Regions from separate parts of the Devosia sp. P1_H9 genome, predicted to be linked through region 3. Evidence: predicted binding sites of a transcription regulator. Region 3 holds the regulator's gene; each other region holds the start of a gene.
What was found. The regulator PhoB, encoded in region 3, activates phosphate uptake and scavenging genes when phosphate is short. The targets are predictions, from matches to a motif close to TGTCATNNANCTGTCAT.
Positions count from the first base shown of each region.

Region 1: AC1DYL_RS00760 (bifunctional 2',3'-cyclic-nucleotide 2'-phosphodiesterase/3'-nucleotidase) is a predicted target of PhoB. The motif match lies at 5,732-5,748, and genes of this name have one in related genera.
Region 2: phnC (phosphonate ABC transporter ATP-binding protein) is a predicted target of PhoB. The motif match lies at 1,109-1,125, and genes of this name have one in related genera.

Region 1 is NZ_JBFUCQ010000001.1:152,205-159,044, forward strand. Features, by position in the region: gene AC1DYL_RS00720 (MFS transporter) at 1-654, shown strand, start outside; gene AC1DYL_RS00725 (GatB/YqeY domain-containing protein) at 651-1,103, opposite strand; gene AC1DYL_RS00730 (VOC family protein) at 1,107-1,478, opposite strand; gene carA (glutamine-hydrolyzing carbamoyl-phosphate synthase small subunit) at 1,608-2,813, shown strand; gene AC1DYL_RS00740 (EF-hand domain-containing protein) at 2,880-3,131, opposite strand; gene AC1DYL_RS00745 (cupin domain-containing protein) at 3,359-3,871, opposite strand; gene AC1DYL_RS00750 (neutral zinc metallopeptidase) at 3,874-4,707, opposite strand; gene ypfJ (KPN_02809 family neutral zinc metallopeptidase) at 4,735-5,631, opposite strand; gene AC1DYL_RS00760 (bifunctional 2',3'-cyclic-nucleotide 2'-phosphodiesterase/3'-nucleotidase) at 5,852-6,840, shown strand, end outside.
Region 2 is NZ_JBFUCQ010000004.1:13,567-20,406, forward strand. Features, by position in the region: gene phnD (phosphonate ABC transporter substrate-binding protein) at 1-143, opposite strand, end outside; gene phnC (phosphonate ABC transporter ATP-binding protein) at 215-1,051, opposite strand; gene AC1DYL_RS08515 (DapH/DapD/GlmU-related protein) at 1,235-1,846, opposite strand; gene phnL (phosphonate C-P lyase system protein PhnL) at 1,843-2,547, opposite strand; gene phnK (phosphonate C-P lyase system protein PhnK) at 2,550-3,341, opposite strand; gene AC1DYL_RS08530 (alpha-D-ribose 1-methylphosphonate 5-phosphate C-P-lyase PhnJ) at 3,338-4,219, opposite strand; gene AC1DYL_RS08535 (hypothetical protein) at 4,265-4,453, shown strand; gene AC1DYL_RS08540 (carbon-phosphorus lyase complex subunit) at 4,456-5,556, opposite strand; gene phnH (phosphonate C-P lyase system protein PhnH) at 5,560-6,150, opposite strand; gene phnG (phosphonate C-P lyase system protein PhnG) at 6,150-6,599, opposite strand; gene phnF (phosphonate metabolism transcriptional regulator PhnF) at 6,681-6,840, shown strand, end outside.
Region 3 is NZ_JBFUCQ010000009.1:12,336-19,175, reverse strand. Features, by position in the region: gene AC1DYL_RS17290 (PstS family phosphate ABC transporter substrate-binding protein) at 1-711, shown strand, start outside; gene pstC (phosphate ABC transporter permease subunit PstC) at 797-2,266, shown strand; gene pstA (phosphate ABC transporter permease PstA) at 2,263-3,582, shown strand; gene pstB (phosphate ABC transporter ATP-binding protein PstB) at 3,605-4,414, shown strand; gene phoU (phosphate signaling complex protein PhoU) at 4,435-5,130, shown strand; gene phoB (phosphate regulon transcriptional regulator PhoB) at 5,140-5,841, shown strand; gene AC1DYL_RS17260 (ThuA domain-containing protein) at 6,708-6,840, shown strand, end outside.

The DNA of each region.
Region 1 (6,840 bases), on a different contig from region 3:
GTGCTGTTCCTGAAGTTGCCCGATACGCGGCAAGCCGGGGAACGGCACGCGACGTTCCGCGAGCAGCTGCGCGAACTGCGCCACCAGGAGGTCTGGCTCTCCTACCTCACCATCGCGCTCGTGATGATCGGGGCTCTTGCCTTCGGCACCTTCCAGGTGCCGATCATGCTCAACGTCACCGGCCTCCACCCCGACATCGTCCCGATCTACCTGCTGATCGGCGGCCTCGGCTCGGTACTAGGCATCTTTCTGGGCGGTCGCGGCACCGACTGGAAGCCGATGCCGACGCTACTCACTGTGCTGCTGCTGCAGGCGCTGCTCTACTCCACCATGCTGTTCGCCATGCACGACAAGGTGTGGATGACGGTGAACCTGCTCGCCACCTCGATCCTCGGCTTCGCCTTCTCAACGCCGCTGCAGGCCCGTGTCCTCGCCGCCGCGCACTCTGCGCCCAACCTCGCCTCGTCGCTGATCTCCACCGCCTTCAACATCGGCATCGCGGGCGGCGCCTTTATCGGCGCCATGCTGCTCAGCGCCGGTGTCAGCTATGCCGACATCCCGGCCGTCGGCGTCCTCACCAGCCTGCTGGCAGCAGGCGCTGCAAGCTTGTCATGGTGGCTCGAGCGGCGCCGGGGCGTAGAGGCGACCGCCTAGCTGGCCAGCGCCGTCTTGATCTTGGCCGAAGCCTTGCCGAAGTCGATCCGGCCCGGGTAGTCGGCTTTCAGCGAGGCGATCACCTTGCCCATGTCCTTGCCGCCCTCGGCACCGGTCTTCTTGATCGCGTCGATGATCGCAGCCTCGATCTCGGCCTCGCTCAGCCCCTGCGGCAGGAATTCGCTGAGGATCGCGATCTCCTCGCGCTCCACCACGGCGAGGTCGTCGCGCCCGGCCTTCTCGTAGATGCCGAGCGATTCCTCGCGCTGCTTCACCATCTTCTGCAGCAGCACCAGGACTTCCTGCTCGCCGAGCGGACCCTTGCCCTGCCCACGCGCCTCGATGTCCTTGTCCTTTATCGCGGCATTGACCGCGCGCAGCGTCGCCGTACGCCGCTTGTCGCCGGCCTTGAGCGCCGTCTTGTAGCCTTCGCTGATTGCATCACGCATTTGCTAGCTCCTTGGTGCAGGCGGCACGTCGGCCACCATCAACAGATTTCCGTCGGGGTCCTTGAAGGTGAAGAACACCCCGTCCGTCACCGGACCGACCTCAGGCGCGCCAAACGCCACCGCTTCGGCATGTGCGGCATGTATGTCGCTGGTATTGAAATGGAAGGCCGGCTTCTTGTCATGCGGACCGGCAAAGCCCTTGCTGTCGAGCACCAGGCCGCTGCCGGCCTGCATCGGTACGACGTGAAGGTGCCCGAACAGAATCTCACCGCCCGGTGCAAGCCCGAGCAGCTCGCGGTACCAGTCCCGCGCTGCTTCGATATCGCGCACGGGCACGAAAACCGTCCCGATCTCGCGGCCAATCGCGCTCGCCATCGTCGCTTGTTCCCCCGATTTGCCGGTCCCATATAGCGCAATAATCCCCGTGCGCCACTTGCGCTTGGGCCGGGCCCCTTCTAAGGAGAGCCCTCAACCGACACCGACCCGAACCCTTGGAGCCCCGCCATGACCGGCTGGCAGCAAAAACCTGCGACCGCCCTCCTGCTGCTCGAGGATGGTACGCGCCTCGAAGGTCACGGCATCGGCGCCATTGGGCATGCCGCCGGCGAGGTCTGCTTCAACACCGCGATGACCGGTTACCAGGAGATCCTCACCGATCCCTCCTATGCCGGGCAGATCATCACCTTCACCTTCCCGCACATCGGCAATGTCGGCACCAACGACGAGGATATCGAGACGGTCAACATGGCCGCGCTCTCGGGCATCCGGGGCTGCGTGCTGCGCGCCGACATCACCAATCCGTCGAACTACCGGGCCGTCGAAAAGCTCGACGCTTGGCTGAAGAAGCGCAACATCATTGGCATCGCTGGCGTCGACACCCGGGCGCTGACCGCCCGCATCCGTGAGAACGGCATGCCGAACGGCGTGATCGCCCACGCCCCCGACGGCTACTTCCACGAGCCCTCGATGCAGGCTGAGCTCAAGAACTTCCCCGGCCTCGAAGGCCTCGACCTCGCTCGCGAGGTCACCACGGCGCAGACCTACCACTGGGACCAGACCTCCTGGACCCGGACGGAGGGCTACGGTCGGCTGGACAATCCCGAGTTCCACGTCGTCGCCATCGACTACGGTGCGAAGCGCAATATCCTGCGCCAGCTCGCCGACCAGGGCGCACGGGTAACCGTCGTGCCGGCCACCGCCACCGCCAAGGATGTGATGTCGCACAACCCCGACGCGATCTTCCTGTCGAACGGCCCGGGCGATCCGGCGGCGACCGGCAAGTACGCCGTGCCGACGATCAAGACTTTGATGGAAACCGGCAAGCCGATGTTCGGCATCTGCCTCGGCCACCAACTGCTCGGCCTCGCCGTCGGTGGCAAGACCCAGAAGATGCATCAGGGCCACCACGGTGCCAATCACCCGGTCAAGGACCTGACCACCGGCAAGGTCGAGATCACCTCGATGAATCACGGCTTTGCCGTGGACACCGAGAGCCTCCCCGGCAACGTCAAGCAGACCCACATCTCACTGTTCGATGGCTCCAACGCCGGCCTCGAGGTCGAGGGCAAGCCGATCTTCTCGGTGCAGTACCATCCCGAAGCCAGCCCCGGCCCGCACGACAGCCACTACCTGTTCACCCGGTTCCTGAACCTGGTGCGCGCCCAGAAGGGCATGGCGCTGGAGGCCGAGCAAGTGAAGGCCGGCGAGTAAGTCTCGCCCAAAGAAAAGGGGCCGCCGGTGGCCAGGCGACCCCTCTCAGCCATGGCTGGCCGAAAGTTACTGCGCGGCGGGAGCCGGCAGCGTAGCCGCATAAGCGTCAAACTCAGCCTGGTCGAGCGAACCATCCTTGTTCGCATCGGCGGCGTCGAACGCCTCCTGGGTCAGATCGGGCCAGGCAACCTGTGCCTCGGCAATGCTCACCCCACCGCTGGTGTCCGCGTCGACGGACGTAAAGGTGACTGCCGCGGCCTGGGCGAAAGCCGCCGAGGAAAGGCCGATGGCTGCGATGGTGATCAGGAGCTTCTTCATGGAGTTTTGTCCTTCCATGTGAGGTTTAAAGCGGCACCGGTGGCCCGGGTCCGGCCAACAGCCTCAACGCTGTCGGCGAGGACAAAGACTAAGCCCGAATGTGATCGCAAACCGGCCGGATCACGGCTTGCTGGCGATCATTTGCTGGTCATTTCTAGGGCAGTTTGGAACAACCACGGAACGTGGAACCGATTGTCCCGCAGCGGCGTTACCCGATGTTTTGCCAGCTACATCCAGTGCGTTATCAGAGGTCCGGCGACGCCAGCGACGGGGTCGGAAGCCGGCTTCGGCACCCGCAGGATGTTCTGATCCGCCTTCGGCCGATCGCCCGATTCGCCCCTGAGCAGATCCCAGTCCTGCCCCGGCGGATAGCAACCGACCACCAGGAAATCGCTGCTCGAGTCGAGTCGCCGGTGCGCCACTCCCGCCGGGATCACGATCACATCGCCCGGCTCGGCATCGAACTCGCGTCCCTCCGGCCCGCCGAGCAACAGCCGGGCCGAACCGCGCGCGACCCCGAGCGTCTCGTGCGCCGTCGAGTGGTAGTGGTGGTAGGTGAACACCGGGGCCCGCCAGGCCGGCGGCCAGCCATTGGCGGCGAAAAGCGCCTCCATGGCCTCGGGATCGGCGTCGCCGCGCGGCAGGGCCTCTTCGTAGAACAACAGCGGTAGGCGGCTGTTGGGGTACGTGCCATCATCGAAGAACCGCTCTACTCGCAATCCGTCGAGACGTCCGCGCATGGTCACACCTGCCCTTCCTTGATGATCTTCTCGAGCTTGCAGCTACCTGGCGCCGGGATGGCGTAGCCCCGGTCGTACCAGGTCGCCCGCGCCTCTTTGCTGGCCGTCGCCAGCACCTCGGGCACCACCATGCCCAGCGGCAGGTTGATGATCGCGCGGTGGCGGTTTTCCTCAACGGCGTCGACAGCGGCCATCACCGCCGCGTTCCTGTCGAGCTCATCGATCCCCGCGGTGATCGTCCACATCGCTGCGTAGCAAGCGGCCTGCAGGTCGATGTGACGCTCCAGCGCCGCGGCCGCCTCGGTATCCTTCTGCGTCTGCAGCGTTACCAGGTCAGTGAACAACCCAAGTGCCCACTGCACGTGATGCCCGTAAGCCTCGGCGATGAGGTAGGCCATGGCGTAGTCGGCACCCAGCGGGAACTTCGCGCGCACCCGCTCGTACGCGCTGGTGTCGACATAGACCACGCGGTTCGCCGGGCAATACAGCACCGTCAGGTCCTTGCCCGCCATGCCGCAGCCGAACGAACTCGAACTCTCGACCACGCTGAGCGCGATCCGCGGATAGCGGATGGCCGTCTGATGAAAGAACCGCCTCCACATCAGTTCCGCCTCGCCGGCGACCACCGGCGGATAGGCGGCTATCTGCTCGAGCGTCGCCGAGCTGGCCGGTACGCCAGTGATCGAAGTCGGCGGCGGCGGTGGTGAAACCTTGCCGGTGATCAGCGTGATCGGGTTGATTCCCGCCAGCATGGCGATCACCACACCCAACGCCAGCGCGCCCGACCAGCCGAACCGCTTCACATGCGGCATCATACTGGCGGGTATCACACCCATCGGCCGTTCCCCCGCGTTAGCGCGGCATCATAGCTTGCATTGGCTGACATCGCCGGTATCCATGCCCTTCTTCAGCGAGGCCATGCGCTGCGCCGAAGTGCCATGCGTGAAGTTGCGCTCCGACACCTGGCCGCGGGTCAGCGTGTCATCACCGATCGCGTTGGCGGCGTTGATCGCCTCCTCGACATCGCCCTGCTCCAGGTAGTTCTGCCGGTTGGCGTAGTTCGCCCAAACGCCGGCATAGCAGTCGGCCTGCAGCTCGACCCGCACGGAATAGGCGTTCTGCTCTTCCTGGCTCATCGCACCGCGCCGCTGGTTGAACTCGGGCAGCACGCCCGTCTGGTCCTGCACCGCGTGCCCGATTTCATGGGCGATCACGTAGGCCTGGGCGAAATCGCCCGGCGCGCCGAACTGCCGGCGCAGCTGATCGTAGAACGCCAGGTCGATATAAACCTTCTTGTCGTTCGGACAGTAGAACGGCCCCGATGCCGACTGCGCCACGCCGCATGCCGATTGCGTCGCGTCGCTGAACAGCACCACCGTGGGTGGCTGGTAGGTCATGTTGTTCTGCTGGAACACCTCGCCCCAGAGGTTCTCGGTGTCCTTGACCACCACGCCGACGAAATCGGCAAGTTCGTCCTGCCCGGCGGTCGACGCCGGCGGTGACCACTGGCTCGATGACGTCGTCGTACCGCCGCCACCGCCCGTCAGGATGTCGATCGGGTTCTGCCCCGTGGCGAACCAGATGATGCCCAACACGACAATGATACCGATGAGCCCAAGCCCGCCGCCACCAGCGCGCCCCATCGGGATGCGGGAGCCGCCGAGCGGCCCGAAACCGCCGCCCGATCCGCCGAGTCCACCGCCGCCCTGGCCGCGCCGGTCCTCGATGTTCGAACTGCGCTCACGTCCTTGCCACTTCATCCGTTTTCTCCCTGGGACCGGCCCACAATAGTACTGCCAATCACGGCACGACAGCAAATTTGACCAGATGGTCCAGAAAGGCCACTGTCACAATCGCCGCCGTCATTGCAGCGTCACGTAGCGGCGGCATCTGAGGCCATCATCGCCATGCGGGATAACCGGCCAGCAGAGCCGACGTTCCGTCGGGTCACGCATTCTTCAAATGTTGTGGGAGACGTCCATGAACTACAATTACTCGATTTCCCGTCGCGCCTTCCTCGCCGGTTCGGCGACGCTCGGCGCCGCCGTGGTGCTGCACCCCTTCGCGGTGCAGGCAGCCGCCGGCCAGGCGCATCTTCGCCTGATGGAAACCACCGATCTGCATGTCGCGGTGTTCCCCTACGATTATTACGCCGATGCGCCGAACGACACGCTGGGCCTCGCCCGTACCGCCGCGATCATCGATTCGATCCGCGCCGAAGCCGGCAACTCGATTCTCATCGACAATGGCGACGTCATCCAGGGCAACCCGATGGGCGATTACATCGCCTACGAGAAGGGCCTGACCAACGAGCCGCATCCGATCATCGCCGCGATGAACACCCTCGGCTACGAGGTCGGCACGCTCGGCAACCACGAGTTCAACTACGGCCTCGAGTTCCTCGACGCCGCCATCGCCGCCGCCAATTTCCCGATCGTCTCGGCCAATCTGGCGAAGGGTGAGCTGGGCGCCGATCCGCTGTCGGACACGACCTATGTCGCGCCCTACAAGATCGTCGAAAAGGAACTGACCGACGGCGCCGGCGCCAAGCAGTCCATCAAGATCGGCTTCATCGGCTTCCTGCCGCCGCAGATCATGACCTGGGACAACACCCACCTCGCGGGCAAGGTCGATACCCGCGATATCGTCGAGACCGCCAAGGCCTACATCCCCAAGATGCGCGCCGAGGGCGCTGACCTCGTCGTCGCGCTGGCCCACACCGGCATCGCCGCGGATACCGGCCTGCCCAAGGCCGAGAACGCTGCGTTGCAGCTTGCGGCCGTTGAAGGCCTCGACGTCATCGTCACCGGCCACCAGCACCTGGTGTTTCCGAACTCCAAGGACTTCGAGGGCCTCGAAGGCGCCGACCTGACCGCCGGCACGCTCGCCGGCAAGCCCGCCGTTATGGCCGGTTTCTGGGGCTCGCACATGGGCCTCATCGACCTGCTGCTGGAGAAGGCCGCCGACGG
Region 2 (6,840 bases), on a different contig from region 3:
TGGTAGTTGCGCAGCCGGTCGGCTTCGTTTTCGCCGCCAAGAATGCCGATGCGGAATTCCTTGATTTCCTGGGCGAAGGTGGTGGTCGCAGAGGCGCCCATGGCGACGAGCGCCACGGTGCTCAGAAGAATGTTCTTCAGCATAAATCTCTCCTGTTGAAGGTTTCCGCCCCGCCTTGCATGTGCGGGATTGGGAAAGTCGCTACGCGCCGCCGTCAGTTGACGAGTACGGGTTCGGCGCGGATTTGAGTGACCGGCGGCGGCGTGAAGCCCCGGATCGAAGTCGAGGTAATGGCCTCCGAGAAGGCCTCCTTCAGGCCATCGGCACCGTAGATCTCGCGCGCCGCGGCCTCGGTCAGTTCGTCCGCCGTGCCGTCGAAGACGACGCGGCCCTGCGCCATGCCGATGATCCGCTCGCAGTAGTTGCGGGCGGTATCGAGGGTGTGGAGGTTGGTGATGACGGTGATCTTCTGCTGCTCGTTGATGGCCTTCAGCGAGTCCATGACCACCTGCGCATTGCGCGGATCGAGCGACGCGATCGGCTCGTCGGCGAGGATCATCTTTGGCGTCTGCATCAGCGCCCGGGCGATGGCGACGCGCTGCTGCTGGCCGCCCGAAAGGGTGCCGGCCCGCTGCAGAGCTACCTGGGCGATGTCGAGCCGGTCGAGCGCCTTGATGGCATCGACGCGCTCCTGGTGGGTGAAGACGTTGAACAGGCTCATCAGCGTCGAGCGGCCGTTGAGCCGGCCGAGCAGCACATTGGTGAGCACGTCGATGCGCGGCACCAGGTTGAACTGCTGGAAGATCATGGCGCAGTCGGAGCGCCATTCGCGCAGCGCCGCGCCGCCCAGTGTGGTGACGTCGCGGCCGCCGAAGGCAATGGTGCCTTCCGAGGTATCGGTGAGCCGGTTGATCATCCGCAGCAGCGTCGACTTGCCGGCACCTGAGCGGCCAATGATCCCGACCATCTGGCCTTGGGGGATTTCCAGATTGACGTTGTCGACCGCCGTCTTTGCGCCGAACCGTCGCGACACCTTGGAAATCTTCAGCATGCGCGTGCACCCCGCTAGCAACGGGACTGACACCTAAGGCCGCAACGCGAAGCACGGATGAAGGTTCGGTGACGTGTTCATGACAGTGGAAAAGGGCAGAGTCACGTCCGCTAAAGCATTGAGGGCGCAGCATTTTCGCCACGCCATCAACTGATCGATAGTCGTCACAACGCCGCTTCGGCGCTAGTTTTCGTACGTCTCGAGGAATGCTTCGATCTCCAGCGCGCGGAAATCCGGCAGCGCCTGATGCAGTTTCTCGTGCTCCCAGTCCCACCAGCTGAGCGCCAGCAGGCGATCGGCGATGGGGCTGGGGAAGCGTTGGCGGATCGGCTTGGCGGGAACGCCGACGGCGATGGCGAAGTCCGCAACGTCCTTGGTGACCACCGCGTTGGAGCCGATGATGGCACCGTGGCCGACCCTCACCCCGGGCATGATCACCGCGCCGTGGCCGATCCAGGTGTCGTGGCCGATGCTGATGCCGTTGTCGGCGCGCCAGTCGAAGAACGCTGCGTCATCGGCCTCGCCTTCAAAATACCAGCTCGATCGATAGGTGAAGTGGTGCAGCGAGGCGCGCTGCATCGGGTGCTTGGATGCATAGATCCGGACGTTCGCCGCAATGTTGGCGAACTTGCCGATCTCGGCATAGGCGACCTGGGTACCGTCGACGAGGTACGAATAGTCCCCCAGCGTTGAGCGGTGAACGTCGCAGTTGGCGCCGATCTCGGTGTATTTGCCGAGTACGGAATCCTTGACGCTGGCGGTCGGGTGGATGACAGGCGTCTCCGAGAGTTTCACGCGGCTTTCCTTGGGGCGAACTGGGTGACATCGACGATCCGGTCCGCGACCTGACCACGGACCTCCTCGTCGTGGAAGATGCCAAGGAGCGCGACGCCGGCGCGCTTCTTTTCGGCGATCATCTCGACGACTACGGCGCGGTTGGTGGCGTCGAGCGATGCCGTCGGCTCGTCCAGCAGCAACACCGGATGCGGGGTGATGAAGCCGCGGGCGATGTTCACGCGCTGCTGCTCGCCGCCGGAGAAGGTGGCGGGTGGCAGCGACCACAGCCGCCCCGGCAGATTGAGCCGGGCGAGGAGTTCGCGGGCCTTCGCGGTGGCTTCGTCGCGCGAGGTGCCGCGGCTGACCAGGGGCTCGGCCACCACATCGAGCGTCGAAACGCGCGGCACGGTGCGGAGGAACTGGCTGACGTAGCCGATGGTGTCGCGGCGGAGGTCGAGCACGGTACGCGGGCTGGCGGTCGCGAGGTCCACCGGTTGGCCGTGGTGGATCAGCGAAATCGAGCCGGCATCGACGCCGTAATTGCCGTAGACCATCTTGAGCAGCGACGACTTGCCGGCGCCGGAGGGGCCGCCGAGCACCACGCATTCGCCTGCACGGACCTCAAAATCGACGCCGTTGACCACCGGCAATACAATACCATCCCGCAGGTGCATCGTGAAACTCTTGGCGACGTCGCGAACAGTCATAAGTGCGGTCATCGTCACACCTGCAGGATCGAGGAAACGAGAAGTTGGGTGTAGGGCTCGCGCGGATCGTCGAGCACCCGGTCGGTGAGCCCCTGCTCGATCACGTAGCCGTCCTTCATCACCATCATCCGGTGCGACAGCAGCCGCGCCACCGCCAGATCGTGGGTGACGATGATGGCCGAGAGCCCGAGATCAGAGACGAGCCCGCGGATCAGGTCGAGCAGGCGCGCCTGCACCGACACGTCGAGCCCGCCGGTCGGCTCATCCATGAAGACGAGTCGAGGATGGGTGACGAGGTTGCGGGCGATCTGCAGCCGCTGCCTCATGCCGCCGGAGAAGGCGCGCGGCTCGTCGTCGACGCGATCCTCGGCGATCTCGACGCGGCCGAGCCACTCGATGGCGGTGGAGCGGATCTTGCCATAGTGCCGGTCGCCCACCGCCATCATCCGCTCGCCGACATTGGCGCCGGCGGAGACGGTCATACGGAGGCCATCGGCCGGGTTCTGGTGGACGAACCCCCAGTCGGTCCGCATCAGGAAGCGGCGCTCGGCTTCGCTGAGATCGTAGAGATTGCGCCAGACTTCATCGCGCATCCGATACTCAGCGACGCCGGAGGTCGGCTCCAGCCGGGTCGAGAGGCAGTTGAGCAGCGTCGTCTTGCCCGAGCCGGATTCGCCGACCACCGCCAGCACCTCGCCGGGCCAGAGTTCGAACGACACGTCGGCGCAACCCATGCGGCTGCCATAGAACTTCGAGAGTTCGGTGACCCGAAGCAACGGTTCGGTAGCTGAAACTTTGGTGGTCATTCCGCTGCCTCCAGGGCATGGCCGGCGAGCTTGCCGCGATGGCCATGCTCGCCGCGGTCCTCGCAGTTGTCGGTGTCCGAGCAGACGAACATGTGCCCGCCCTTGTCATCGAGGATGACCTCGTCGAGGTAGACTCCAGTGGCGCCGCAGAGCGCGCACGGCTCGTCGAAATGCTGGATCTCGAACGGGTGATCCTCGAAATCGAGGCTCACCACTTCGGTGTAGGGCGGCACAGCGTAGATGCGCTTTTCGCGGCCGGCGCCGAACAGCTGCAGCGCCTCCGACATGTGCATCTTGGGGTTGTCGAACTTCGGCGTCGGGGAGGGATCCATGACGTAGCGGCCCTCGACCTTCACCGGGTAGGCATAGGTCGTGGCGATGCGGCCCTGCTTTGCGATGTCCTCGTAGAGCTTGACGTGCATCAGCCCGTACTCCTCGAGCGCGTGCATCTTGCGCGTCTCGGTTTCGCGCGGCTCGAGGAAGCGTAGCGGCTCGGGGATCGGCACCTGGTAGACCAGCACCTGACCCTCGGTGAGCTTGGCCTCCGGAATGCGGTGCCGCGTCTGGATGATCGTCGCTTCTTCTGTATGCGTCGTCACCGCGACATTGGCGACCTTGGCGAAGAAGGCCCGGATCGAGACGGCATTAGTGGTGTCGTCGGCGCCCTGGTCGATGACCTTGAGCACGTCGTCCGGCCCGATAATCGAGGCGGTGACCTGCACGCCGCCGGTGCCCCAGCCATAGGGCATCGGCATTTCGCGGGAAGCGAACGGCACCTGGTAGCCGGGGATGGCGATGCCCTTGAGGATGGCCCGGCGGATCATCCGCTTGGTCTGCTCGTCGAGATAGGCGAAGTTGTACTTGGCGATATTCATTATCGGCTAGCCTCTTATCGCGGGACGCATAGGCTCAAGGAAGACCTGATGGCTGTGGAATTCGACTGGCGCTGGATCCCGGTATTTGCTGTCGCGCTCGTGATTTTGTTCTTTGCCGCGCGCAGCAGTGGCCGGCGTCCGCGCGGTAGCGACAACGGTGACGCTGGCGGAGCGAGCGCCTCTGGGGCGGACGCCGATGGGGGTGGCGACGGTGGTGGTGATGGCGGCGGAGAGTGAGGTCATTCTGCCGCCTCCGGGTAGGCTTCCGCTTCGTCGGCGATGTCGTGCTCGGCGCGCATTTCGCGCAGCAGCCCGAGTTCGCCCTGGAAATCGACGTAGTGCGGCAGCTTCAGGTGCTCGACGAAGCCGGTCGACTGCACGTTGTCGGAGTGGGAGATGACGAACTCCTCGTCCTGTGCTGGGTGGTTCACGTCCTCGCCGAGTTCGCCGGCGCGCAGCGAGCGATCGACCAGCGACATCGCCATGGCCTTGCGCTCGGCCTGGCCGAAGACGAGGCCGTAACCGCGGGTGAACTGCGGCGGCACCTTGGCGTTGCCCTTGAACTTGTTGACCATCTGGCACTCGGTGACCCGGATGCGCCCGAGGTTCACGGCAAAGCCGAGTTCCGGGATGTCAAGTTCGACCTCGACTTCGCCGATGCGGATTTCACCGACGAACGGGTGCGAGCGGCCATAGCCGCGCTGCGTCGAATAGCCGAGCGCGAGGAGAAACCCCTCGTCGCCACGGGCCAGTGCCTGCAGGCGCCGATCGCGGTTGAGCGGAAACTCCAGCGGCTCGCGGGTGAGATCGCCGATCTCGTCCTGCGGCTCAGACACGTCGGGCTCGATCAGTCCCTGATGGTCGAGCAGGTCGGTGACGCGCGGCGCATGCTCGTCGTCGCTAAGCCGGGCCGCCGGGTCATCGACCTCAGCGCCTTCGGCGATCGAGGGATCAAGCAGCCGGTGCGTGTAGTCGAATGTGGGGCCGAGCAGTTGGCCGCCCGGCAGATCCTTGAACGTCGCCGAGACGCGCCGCTCGATCTTCATCGCCGCCGTATTGATCGGCTTCGAGTAGCCGAAGCGCGGCAGCGTGGTGCGATAGGCGCGAACGAGGAAGATCGCCTCGATCAGGTCGCCGCGCGACTGGACGATGGCGAGCGCCGCGAGCTCGCGGTCATAGAGCGAGCCCTCGCCCATGGCGCGATCGACTGCGAGGCCGAGCTGTTCGATGATCTGGTCGAGGCGCAAGGCCGGCACCGAGCGATCGCCGCGGCGGCGATCGGCGAGCAACCGGTGGGCATTGGCAATGGCGGCCTCGCCGCCCTTGACGGCAACATACATGGCTCAGGCCTCCGAAATGCGGGTGGTGCGCGGCAGGCCGACAACCGTGCCGTCGCGAACGAGCAGCAGGTCGACGCCACGCGGAAAACGAGTGCGATTCTCGGCCCACTGGTCGAGGAAGTCGCCGCCGGGGAGCGGCAGCTCGGTGGTAAGCTGATCCCTGATACCGGGGCCTTTGAGGGTCACGGCCTGCTTGGCCGTGTCGACAGCCAGCACGACGGTGGTCGAGCGATCCGGGTACTCGTCGGTCCCCTGCCCGAAGGCTTCGAGGCGCGGCAACTGGCTTGCATCGGTGGCCAGCGCGAACGCCGCCTCGCCGATATCTGATGTCAGCGGCGCGCCGCAGTGGAAGGCCAGCCACTTCACCACGGCCTCGTTAGCGGCGAGGACGGGGTCCAGCCAGACCAGCGTGTCGTGATCGCAGAGGGTCAGCGCCACGGCGCCGAGTTCCGGGGTGAGCGGTGCCGGCGGTGCAGCGTCCGAGGCGATCGATTGCACCGTGCCCGGACGGGCCAGCGCGTTCATGACGGCGCGGAAGACGTTCTGCGCGCCGAGCACTAGGTCGGCGAAACCGCCCTCGATTGTCGTCTCCATCAATTGTCTCCCCGGACCATGGTGAAGAAGTCGACCTTGGTGGCCGCGGTCTCGTCACGGAGCTTGGCATCGGCCGCCGCCTGCTCTTCGCGCAGCGGTTTCAGCACCAGCGTTTCGACGGCTTCGGCATCGCGCTGCAGCAGCGCGTCGAACAGCGCCGACTGCACCGCCTTGTCGCCGTCGCGTCCGAGGCAATAGGCATGGCCGACCTCGCCGGTTTCGAGCCGCACCGTGGCGCGGGTCACCGTCGCTTCGCCGAGATTGAAAGCATTGCCGCCGCCACCGGCGCGGCCGCGCACCATCACCAGCCCGGTCTCCGGACCCCGCACCTTGTGATAGGCGGGCTTGTCGGACCAGGCGGCCCAGAGCTCGCCGAGCCGCTTCGGCGTGGCGTGGCTCAACACCGCCATCGCCTCCTGGCGGGGGTTATTCGCAGGCGCCTCAAACATTGGCTCTTGCTCCAACTTGTATAGTAAAATAGACAAGTACTGTCGTTTCGCCCCGCTATAGGCCGACCGTGTGAAGATGCAATGACAATCTTGAGCCGAACCGAAATCGCCCCTGCCGGAGGGGTGGCGCTGTGGCGCCAGATCGCCGACGCCATCCGCCTCGAGATCATCGGCGGCAAGCTGGAGAGCGGCGACAAGCTGGATGGCGAGCTGACGCTGGCCGAACGCTTCGGCGTCAACC
Region 3 (6,840 bases):
GAGGAAGTCAAGATCGGCTACGACGGCATCGTGTTCGCCACCGACATCGCCGGCCCGGATTTCGCCATCCAGCCCGTCGACATCTACAAGGCCCTCGCCGCCCAGGTCGTGGTTGACGGCAAGCTCGTCGACAACCCCTACACCAAGTGGTCCGAAGTGAACGCCGCGTTCCCCGAGTGGGATATCGCTGCCTACATCCCGGGCGAAAAGCACGGCACCCGCGAAGTGTTCGAGACCAAGCTCCTCGCCGCTGGCTGTGACAAGGACGCGCTGGCCGCTGCCGGCGTCGCCGAGGCCGACGTCGCCAAGGCCTGCATCGCCATCCGCAAGGACGGCAAGGCCGTGGACATCGACGGCGACTACACCGAGACCCTGGCTCGCATCGACTCGAACAAGACCGGTCTGGGCGTGTTCGGCCTGTCGTTCTACGAGAACAATGCCGACAAGCTGAAGGTCGCGACCGTCGGCGGGATCGTCCCCTCGACCGCCACCATCGCTGACGGCACCTACCCGGTCTCGCGTCCGCTGTTCTTCTACGTCAAGAAGGCACACATCGGCGTCATCCCGGGCCTCAAGGAATATGTCGACTTCTTCATCTCGGACGACATGATCGGGCCGGACTCGCCGCTCGCTCAGTACGGCCTCGTCGCGGCTCCCGATGCCGAGCGCGAAGAAATCCGCGCCAAGTTCGAAGCCGGTACGGCTCTCTAAGTGACTATCGGCGCGGGGCCCTCTGCCCCGCGCCTTCTCCCGCCTCCGGGCGGTCTGTTTTCGGGGCAAGTGAGGTAAGGTATCGATGTCTGCCGGCTGGGTTGTCGCCATCGTTCTGGCTATTGGTGCCGTCTCCTATTTCTTCGCCGCTCAGCGCGCCCGCGTGCAGCGCGACGGCACGGATCGGGCCAAGGAAGTTCCCCATTCCCTGCCGACCTATCACGGCTGGCTCGCCTTCATCTTCGCGGTCGTTCCGGCGCTGCTCGTCTTCCTCGCTGTGAGCTCGGTTTCCTCCGGCCTGCTCGAGAGCCGTATCCGCACCGAAGTCGCGACCCACGTTCCGGATCCTGCCGCTGCCAGCCTCCAGATCGGCATCGTCCACAACACCGCCAACGCGCTGGGCCGGCTTGGCCTCGCGGGCGAAAATGTGCCGACCTCCTATGCTGCCCTGCGCGACATGGCCTCCTCGGCCGGCATCACCATGGCCGATAGTGGCGAGGACTACATGGTCTCGCTCGCGGCCGGCGTGAATGCCGATGCCGGCGTCCACAAGCTCCTCGGCCAAGGCCTGACGCTGCTGATCTCGCTCGCCGGCGCCGCCTTCGCCTACTCCCGCATCCGGCTGCGCCTCAGGGCCCGCAACGAGGTCGAGCGGGTTGTGCTCTGGTCCCTGCTCGGCGCCTCCACGGTCGCCATCCTCACCACCGTCGGCATCATCCTGTCGATGCTGGGCGAGACCATTCACTTCTTCTCCGACATCAATCCGCTGACCTTCTTCTTCGGCACCGTCTGGGACCCGCGCTTCGCTGCGGCCGGCTCGGGCGGCGCGGAAGGCCAGTTCGGCCTCATCCCGCTGCTGATGGGCACGCTCTACATTGCGCTCGTCTCGATGCTGTTCGCCGTCCCCGTGGGCCTCATGGCCGCCGTCTACATGGGCGAATATGCCTCGAACCGGGTCCGCTCGACGGTCAAGCCGCTGCTCGAACTGCTCGCCGGCATCCCCACCATCGTCTACGGCATCTTCGCCGTCGTCACCCTCGGGCCCTTCTTCCGCGATCTCTCGATGGCGCTCTCCGGTGGCTTCGCCTTCATCCAGGCCCAGTCGGTGTTCACCGCCGGCCTCGTCATGGGTGTGATGCTGATCCCGGTGGTCTCTTCGCTCTCCGACGACGTGATCACCGCCGTCCCCCGCGCCATGCGTGATGGCTCGCTCGCGCTCGGCGCCACCCGGTCCGAGACCATCCGCAAGGTGATCCTTCCCGCAGCGCTCCCTGGCATCGTCGGCGCACTGCTGCTCACGGCCTCGCGTGCCATCGGCGAAACCATGATCGTGGTGCTTGCCGCAGGTGTGGCCGCCCGCATCAACTTCAACCCGTTCGAGGCGATGACCACCATCACGGTCAAGATCGTCAACCAGCTCACCGGCGATCTCGAGTTCAACTCACCGCAGACCCTGGTCGCCTTCGCGCTGGGCCTCACCCTCTTCGCCGTCACCCTCGGCATGAATGTCTATGCGCTCTATATCGTGCGCAAGTACCGGGAGCAGTATGAATGACCGACGCTGCCTTGCCCCGCGCAAGCCTTGAGGCTGCCACCACGTCACGCCGTGATTTCGGCCTGAAGCGCCGCCACGCCGCCGAGTTCCGCTTCCGTCTCTACGGCATCCTCGCGATCGTCATCGGCCTAGGGTTCCTCGCGATCCTGCTCTTCTCGATCTTTAGCAAGGGCTACACGGCCTTCGTCCAGACCACGATCACCGTGCCGGTGGAGTTCACGGCGTCGATCATCGACAAGAACGACAAGCGCGCCACCGATCCCAAGGTCCTGGTCTCGGCAAACTATCCCGTTATCGCCCGCAACGCCGTGGCCAAGGCCCTAGGCGTCTCCCTCGACGACAAGGCGGCGATGCGTCAGATCGCCGAGTTCGTCTCGGAAGGCTCGCGCGCCAATCTGCGCGAAGTCGTCATGGCCGATCCTTCGGTCGTCGGCACCACTCGCAGCGTTGCGCTGCTGGCCGCCGCCGATATCGACAGCGCCAACAAGGGCCAGATCGATCTCAATGTTCCCGAGGCCAAGCGCAAGGTTTCCGACCAGCAGGTCGCCTGGCTCAACCAGCTCAAGCAGCAGGGCGCCATCTCGACCCCCTTCAACTGGGGCCTGCTCACCTTCGGCGCCTCCAGCCGCCCGGAGACATCCGGCCTCAGCGTGGCGCTGATCGGCTCGCTCTACATGATGCTGATCGTGCTCTGCTGCGCGCTCCCCATCGGCGTTGCCGCCTCGATCTATCTCGAGGAATTCGCCAAGAAGAACCGCTTCACCGATTTCATCGAGGTGAACATCAACAACCTCGCGGCCGTGCCCTCGATCGTCTTCGGCCTCCTCGGTCTCGCGGTGTTCATCAACTTCTTCGGCCTGCCGCGTTCGGCGCCGATCGTCGGTGGCCTCGTCCTCACCCTGATGACGCTCCCCACCATCATCATCGCCACCCGCGCCGCGCTCCGCTCGGTGCCGCCTTCGATCCGCTCCGCCGCCCTCGGCATCGGCGCATCGAAGATGCAGATGGTGTTCGATCACGTGCTGCCGCTCGCCACTCCGGGCATCCTCACCGGCACCATCATCGGCCTGGCTCGTGCGCTCGGCGAAACCGCGCCGCTGCTGCTCATCGGCATGGTCGCCTTCGTCGCCGACAGCCCGACCACACCGCTCGATCCTGCCACGGCCCTGCCGGTGCAGATCTACATGTGGGCCAACGAAGCCGAGCGCGCCTTTGTCGAGCGCACCTCGGGCGCCATCATCGTCCTGCTCGTCTTCCTCGCCCTGATGAACCTTGCCGCCATTCTCCTCCGCCGCCGCTTCGAGCGCCGCTGGTAACCCCCCGACCTGGATGACCGACATGTCCCTCGAATCCGTTGCGACTACCGCCGCCCCCGTCTCGCGCCCCAACGCCCCGCCCAAGATGACGGGCGAGGATGTCTGCGTGTTCTACGGAGCCAAGCAGGCCCTGTTCGACGTCAACCTGAAGATCGAGCAGTTCAACGTCACCTCGCTGATCGGCCCCTCGGGTTGCGGCAAGTCGACGTTCCTGCGCTCGCTCAACCGCATGAACGACACCATCGATGGCTGCCGCGTCACCGGCAAGATCAACCTCGACGATGACGATATCTACGATCCGTCGATCGACGTGGTCGAACTGCGTGCCCGCGTCGGCATGGTGTTCCAGAAGCCCAATCCGTTCCCCAAGTCGATCTACGAGAATGTCGCCTACGGCCCCAAGATCCACGGCCTCGCCCGCAACAAGGGCGACCTCGACGAGATCGTGCACTCGTCGCTCCGCCGCGCCGGCCTCTGGAACGAAGTAAAGGATCGCCTGCAGGAGCCGGGCACCGGCCTTTCCGGTGGCCAGCAGCAGCGCCTCTGCATTGCCCGCGCCATCGCCACCAAGCCTGAAGTGCTGCTGATGGATGAGCCCTGCTCGGCCCTCGATCCGATCGCCACCGCGGTCATTGAAGAGCTCATTGACGAACTGCGTGAGAACTTCACCATCGTCATCGTCACCCACTCCATGCAGCAGGCCGCCCGCGTCAGCCAGAAGACCGCGTTCTTCCACCTCGGTAAGCTTATCGAGGAAGGCAAGACCGAGGACATCTTCACCAATCCGCGCAACAAGCAGACGCAGGACTACATCACCGGCCGTATCGGCTGATCGCAGAGGAATTCGAGAGAATGGCATCGCTCAACGAGCACATCGTCTCCTCCTACGAGGATGAACTCACCAACCTCAACAAGTCCATTTCCGAGATGGGCGGCATGGTCGAGCAGGCCATCACCGAGGCCGCCGTCGCGCTGCTGAAGCTCGACCACAAGCAGGCCCAGGACGTGCGCCTGTTCGACAAGAAGATCGACGAGATGCAGCAGAACATCAACGACGCTGCCGTCTCGATCATCGCCCGTCGCCAGCCGATGGCCGCCGACCTCCGCATGGTCGTCACCGCTATCCAGGTCGCCAACGATCTCGAGCGCACTGGCGATATGGCCAAGCAGTTGGCCAAGCGCGCCATGCAGATCGAAGCACTCGGCCTCGCGCCGAAATTCTACAACGGCGTCAAGCACATGAAAGAGCTGGTCGCCCGCCAGCTGAAGAGCGCCATCGATGCCTATCTTAGCCGCGACTCTGCCGCGGCCGTCGAAGTGTGCAATCGCGACGACGAGGTCGACGCGATGTACAACTCGCTGTTCCGCGAACTCCTCACCTACATGATGGAAGACCCGCGCAACATCACGCAGTGCACGCATCTGCTGTTCTGCACCAAGAGCCTCGAACGCGTCGGCGACCACGCCACCAACATCGCCGAAGCCGCGTACTACCTCGAAACCGGTCGCCATCTCGGCGCCGAGGAACAGCAGCGCCAGCAGCGCTAGGGTGATCCGATGTCCGCTACCATCCTGATCGTCGAGGACGAAGCCGATCTGGCCGTCCTGCTGCGCTACAACCTCGAGGCCGAAGGCTTCCGGGTCGCCACGGCCGCCTCGGGCGACGAGGCGGTGGAGCGCATCCGTGACGGCGTCCCCGACCTGATCCTGCTCGACTGGATGCTGCCGGGCCTCAGCGGCATCGAACTCTGCCGCCGCTGGCGTTCCCGCGAGGAAACGGCGCGCACCCCGATCATCATGATCACCGCGCGCGGCGAGGAAGAAGAACGCGTCCGCGGCCTCGCCACCGGCGCCGACGATTACGTCGTAAAACCCTTCTCGATCCCCGAGCTCCTCGCCCGCATCAACGCGCTGCTCCGCCGCTCCAGCCCGCAGCTGGTCACCGCCGTGCTGAAGGCCGGCGACCTCGAGCTCGACCGCACCAGCCACCGCGTCCGCCGCGGTGGCCGTGAAGTGCACCTCGGCCCCACCGAGTACCGCCTGCTCGAATACCTGATGCGCCACCCCGGCCGGGTCTATTCCCGCGAGCAATTGCTCGACGGCGTCTGGGGCAACGACGTCTATGTCGACGAACGTACCGTCGACGTCCACGTCGGCCGCCTCCGCAAAGCCATCAACCGCCACCGCGACGCCGACCCCATCCGCACCGTCCGCGGCGCCGGCTACGCCTTCGACGAACGCTTCGCCGCCGTAAGCTGAGATCTCTCCCTGATCCTCCCCCGCGTGGCGGGAGAGCGGGACCATGCAAAGCATGGTGGAGGGGCGTACAAGCCACGACGGTGGGGGGCTCGATGGTGCCCCAAACGCGATGCGGCACCTCCCCCTCTGACGGGGGAGGATGGGAGGGGGTGATCGGAGCCACAATCGTGAGGCCGGGCAAGGCGTTGCGAGAATCTTGCGCCGATCTATCCCCCCGCTCCGCCACCGTGCGATTCTCCCACCCATCCGCTGCACCGAAGCGAGATCATGACGAGTGGTTGGTGCGGTGGAGACCGGGTGGGCTGCGGGTCGCTGCAGTTCAGGCGGAAACCATCACGGCAAGGACCGGTTCGCCGGTCAAGCCGCTAGCACGCGAGGGTCGCTCGATGCGGAGCAGCCCAGGGGACGAAGCCTGGCACGCATGAGCCGGGCGGGAGCAACGAAGGCGGTGCTGGCACTCCGGCCGCCGACCGAGTTTCCCATCGTTCTCGCGATGCGGCAGGGGATGCGCCCCGGCCCTGGTGGCATAGGCCCAAAACCCCGGCCGGCCGGCGAGGCGTGAGCCTCTTTCATTCGCGGACTACCGCTACGGGGCAAACGCCTCGTCGGTCCCGCTTCGTTCCCTCCCGGGAACGGCTCTTTGAAACTCCGAAGCCCCTGGGGCTGTCGGACCTGTTCGCTCGTCGTGATGTCACCCCATCCACGGTGTCACCGCGGCGAAGGCCGGGGCCCATCCTGAGGTGCCTCGGCACCAGCACGTGAGCCAAAACATCCCGGCCCAGCCTCCCTTTCATCCCAATTGTCACTTGCCTTAACCCGCTGCCTTTGTTCAGGTCTCCCGCCGGTTCTCGGCAAGGACGAGGATAATGAAGACAGCATTGGTCGTATGGGGCGGGCTCGAATTGCACGAGCCCGAGAAGGGCGCGCACGTCGTGCGTGAGATCCTCGAAGGCGAGGGATTTGGCGTTACCGTGACGGACGACTACACCGCGCTCGGCG